Regions from separate parts of the Siminovitchia sediminis genome, predicted to be linked through region 2. Evidence: predicted binding sites of a transcription regulator. Region 2 holds the regulator's gene; the other holds the start of a gene.
The links. The regulator LexA, encoded in region 2, represses DNA repair genes until DNA is damaged. The targets are predictions, from matches to a motif close to CGAACATATGTTCG.

Region 1: a site for LexA is predicted at 1,318-1,331, ahead of parE (DNA topoisomerase IV subunit B). Genes of this name have one in related genera too.

What each region holds. Positions count from the first base shown of each region.
Region 1 covers NZ_JBHUEO010000017.1:71,021-73,430, forward strand. The annotation lists gene parE (DNA topoisomerase IV subunit B) at 1-1,281, opposite strand, end outside; gene ACFSCZ_RS07690 (CoA-binding protein) at 1,595-2,008, opposite strand; gene plsY (glycerol-3-phosphate 1-O-acyltransferase PlsY) at 2,173-2,410, shown strand, end outside.
Region 2 covers NZ_JBHUEO010000002.1:63,533-65,942, reverse strand. The annotation lists gene ACFSCZ_RS00745 (YneB family resolvase-like protein) at 1-377, opposite strand, end outside; gene ACFSCZ_RS00740 (hypothetical protein) at 406-603, opposite strand; gene lexA (transcriptional repressor LexA) at 761-1,390, shown strand; gene spoIIP (stage II sporulation protein P) at 1,460-2,410, opposite strand, start outside.

The sequences.
Region 1 (2,410 bases), on a different contig from region 2:
GTACAGCTCGTTCTTGTTCGGGTTTTTTGATTGCGCAGGGGTCAGCTTGCCGGATAACAAGGCTTCTCCGCGCTTCCGGCGCTTTCCGCTTCTCGCATCCTCTCTCGCTTTCCTGGCAGCTTCTCTCGCCTGTGCAGCTTTAATCGCCTTTTTAATAAGAAGAGAACTGACAGTTGTATTTTCAGCGAGAAAGTACGATACATGTTCTGAAATAATGGATTCAACTGCTGATCTGGCCTCTGCGGTTCCCAGTTTGCCTTTCGTCTGCCCCTCAAATTGGAGCATATGTTCAGGTACCCGGACGGACACAATAGCTGCCAGTCCTTCCCGGATGTCTGAGCCCTCCAAATTTTTATCCTTTTCTTTCAGCATTCCGGTTTTCCGTGCATATTCATTGAAAACTCTCGTAATTGCCGTCTTTGCTCCTACCTCATGAGTCCCGCCGTCTTTCGTCCGGACGTTGTTTACAAAGGAAAGGATGTTTTCTGAAAACCCGTCATTGAACTGAAAGGCAAACTCCACTTCAATGTCACTTGCTTTCCCTTCTATAAATACAACCGGATGAAGAACATCCTTCTCTCCATTCAGGTATTCCACAAAGGCTTCAATCCCGTTTTCATAGTAAAACACTTCCTGGTAGCCGTTCCGCTCGTCTATAAGCTCGATGGTCAGTCCCTTTAACAAAAAGGCGGACTCCCTTAATCTGCTGCTTAATACTTCGTAATTAAACGCAGTAACGCTAAAAATGGTTGGATCCGGCTTAAAATGGATGGTGGTACCTGTCAGCCTGGTTTTCCCGATCCGTTCAAGCGTTGTCTCAGGTATCCCTCCATTGTGAAATCTTTGCTCATAGATATAGCCGTCTCTTTTGATCGTAACAACAAGCCATTCCGACAGGGCATTTACAACTGATGCACCAACTCCATGAAGGCCGCCGCTCGTTTTATAGCCGCCCTGCCCAAATTTACCGCCTGCATGAAGAACGGTGAGAATCACTTCTGTTGTAGGCCTTCCGGACTGATGCATGCCTGTCGGCATCCCTCTGCCCCTGTCTTCTACGCTGACACTTTGATCTTTATGAATGGTAACGGTAATTTTATCACCATGTCCTGACAAAGCTTCATCTACTGAATTATCTACAATCTCATATACTAAATGATGAAGCCCTCTGGCATCCGTAGACCCTATGTACATCCCGGGGCGTTTACGCACCGCCTCCAGCCCCTCCAGAATCTGGATCGAGTCATCATTGTAGTCTGTCATTATCGTATTTTCAGCCATACTACTTCCCCTTTCATAGGGCTTTTAACGCCGTCAAAAACATCTGTTCGTATTTATCATAACACATTAATAAAAGCATGTCTTATTGTATATCTCTCCGATCCCTTTTGGCAAATGAGCAAAAAGAAAATATAGGGCAGCCCCAGGCAAAACTGAAGTTCCCCGACAGCTTCCAACTCTAATCATTGCTAAAAAGAGAATTCAATAGCTTCCAGAACAGAAAAGAAACGTATATTCACAGCGTTCGCAGCTTCATTCATTATATACAAACGTAACTGATAATAAAAAACAAGCGCAGGCGTGCGCTTGTTCCTTATTTCGTCAGAGCATGTTCTACTTTGATGCATCGATTCATGATCACCGTATAACCTTTATCTTTCAAAAATTGATACGCTTCCTCATTCTCAACGCCAAGCTGTGCCCAAAACACATCCGCATCCATGTCATCGAACTCTTTCGCCAACTCCGGAAGAAATTCAGATCGTCTAAATATGTTGACAATATCCACATGTCCTTCAATATCCTTTAGCGAAGGAACCGCTTTTATCCCAAACACCTCATCGACCATAGGGTTCACAGGTATGATGTCATATCCGGCTTCCTTCATTGCTTCCGAGACCATATAAGAAGTCCGTTCGGGTTTATCACTGAGACCCACTACAGCTATACGTTTTGCTTTCTTTAAAATATTTCCGATTTCTTCTCTGGATGGATTTTCAATGGCCATAATCATCCTCCTAATTTGCATGATTTGACTCTATCGTATGTTACGTACTCCTTTCATGCAAGTGCGATCTCTTAAGACAGCAAGAATTTTTGCTCATTTTCCAAAATCTCATGGTACAATAAAAAGCGATAGTTGTCATATTTCACCAAAAAGGGGCAGGATTTATGCTTTATGTCATCATGTTTATTTTAGCTTATGTGATCGGCTCCATTCCTTCTGGTCTCATCATCGGGAAGCTTTTTTATGGAATAGATATTAGAGACCACGGAAGCGGAAATCTGGGGGCCACTAATACCTTCCGCATACTCGGAAAGAAAGCAGGGATTGCAGTAACGATTGCAGATATATTAAAAGGGACCATAACGGTTTTTTTCCCCGCGTGGTTTGGCCTTCCCGTTCACC
Region 2 (2,410 bases):
TCTTCTATCATTCCGATGATGCTTAATAACATCGAATCCGTTTCAGACAGCTGAAGTTCACCATCATTTGCAATGGAATATAACTTAATTTGTTCTTTATAAAGAAAATGCATGAGGGCAATCTTGGCATTGCCCCTTCCCAGCCTCGTCTCATCTTGGATAAGGACCGCATGGATCCCGCCTGAAGAAATCTTTTCCAGCATATCCATCAAGCCGGGGCGTTCCAGGTTATAGCCGCTGGATGTATCATGAATAATCGCCTCAATTTGAAAGCCCCACCTATCGGCCGCAGCTGACAGCTCTTCTTCCTGCCTTTTTAAAGAAGTTTCCTGTGCCTGCTTCTCGGTGCTTACCCTGCAGTAAATGATTGCTCTCATAACCATTCCCCTTCTTTACCTTATTCTGTTATTCTATCACCTCTTGATGATTCAGAATGATCCCTTGGCTGCTTTTCTGCTGATCAACAAATGGCTCTCCGCTTCCCATGAGTTTATCTGTAGAAGGTGTTTCTTCTGTAAGATGAAATATAAATAAAATTCCCATAATCCAGGTAACAATGAAAAAGATTGCAAGGAAAGAATGCTTTTTAATAAATAAAATCATGCTTATCCATCCCCCCGAATATTTGTTCGTATTTACTATTGATTATAACAGAACATCCGTTTGTGTCAAACAAAAATTCGAACAACCGTTTGTATTACGGATGACCGCGTGCTATAATATGGATAATTCATAACAGAGATTAAAGGGTGTGAAATTATTGTCCAAGCTTTCAAAAAGGCAGGAAGCGATATTAAACTTCATCAAGGATGAAGTGAAGAAAAAAGGTTACCCGCCATCTGTACGCGAAATTGGGAAAGCCGTAGGCTTGGCTTCAAGCTCCACCGTTCACGGACATTTGGAGAGATTGGAAAGCAAAGGCTTAATCAGAAGGGACCCTACCAAACCTAGAGCAATAGAAGTTTTAAATCAGAAGGAACATGAACCTGCCATTCCTGCTAAAAATACTGTCAACCTTCCGCTTGTCGGAAAAGTTACAGCAGGGATTCCGATTTCGGCAGTTGAAAATATTGAGGAGTATTTTCCTTTTCCTGAACAGCTTCTTCCATCAGATGAGCATGTTTTCATGCTCGAAATTGTCGGAGACAGCATGATCGAAGCGGGAATTCTTGATGGTGACTTTGTGATCGTGAGACAGCAGCATACAGCCAATAATGGAGACATTGTTGTTGCGATGACTGAAGAGAATGAAGCAACCGTCAAGAGATTTTACAAAGAAAACGGCTATTTCAGGCTTCAGCCGGAAAATTCTGCAATGGAGCCGATTATCGTTGAGAACGTGTCCATACTAGGTAAAGTTGTAGGACTCTATAGAAGAAATATTCATTAATCCCGGGCCTATTGAAAGGCTCTTTTTTATGCCTCCATATGGATGGAAACCTGCAAGTGCGGTTCCCCCTTACTTTTGGGCTTCCAATGAATCGGAATTCTTCCAATAATACTCGCTGATGACTTCCGCTAAAGCGTCCGCTGTTCTATTTAATTCCTCAAGTGTATTGTCCACTCCCCCAATCTCGATCAGCAGCGCATTCTCTGCTAAATCCTGATTATAAATCCCGTCATTTCCACCCGCTCTCGGCTTTCCAAATACGCCCCGGGACAAGCCGGGATACTTTTTTTGAATAGCATGATGCAGATCTGTTGCAAATTTGGAGTTTTTTTCGTATTGAGGATGGCCCTCTCCAATGACAAAAAGTGTTTTTGCATAGTCTTTCCCTTTAATTTCCGTGGTAGTGACAGCCCGCCTTGACGAATCCCGGTGGATATCGAAATAAAATTGCACTTGGCTATTTTGATTCATCACCTCTTGGGCAATTTCTCTGGATACTTGATAGGACTGCCCATAATTCATACCTTTTGATTTTAGGAGCCCTTGAATATCTGTTTGATTTACCAATGTTTTAATGCCTTTTTCCTTCAGTTTTTCTCCCAGCCGTTTTCCGACCAGACTAATGTTTTTGTCCTTATGCCATGCCCGGCTCGGGTCTGTCACTCCCGGCAGCATCGGTAAAAATGATTCTGTGTTATGTGTTGAGTAAATAAAAACAACATGATCCTCCGTTTTCGGCCTTTCATTCGGGGTTTCCTGGCCCGGTTCTTCCTCATCCCCCCACATATCAAGGTCGCTGGGCGGCGGCGACTCAATAGGTAAGTTTGTAAAGTCAGTGCCTTTACCGGCTACAATAATTTTAGGGGTGGCTGCATTTAACCCCGGTATTTCACTGATTAAAAAAGATCTCATATTCCTTAAATTAATATTGGTAAACAACTCCAATGCGTCTCTGCCAAAGGAGCGTTCATACCCTTCAGGAAGGATTTTTTTTAAGGATTGGTTCTCCATTGACATCAC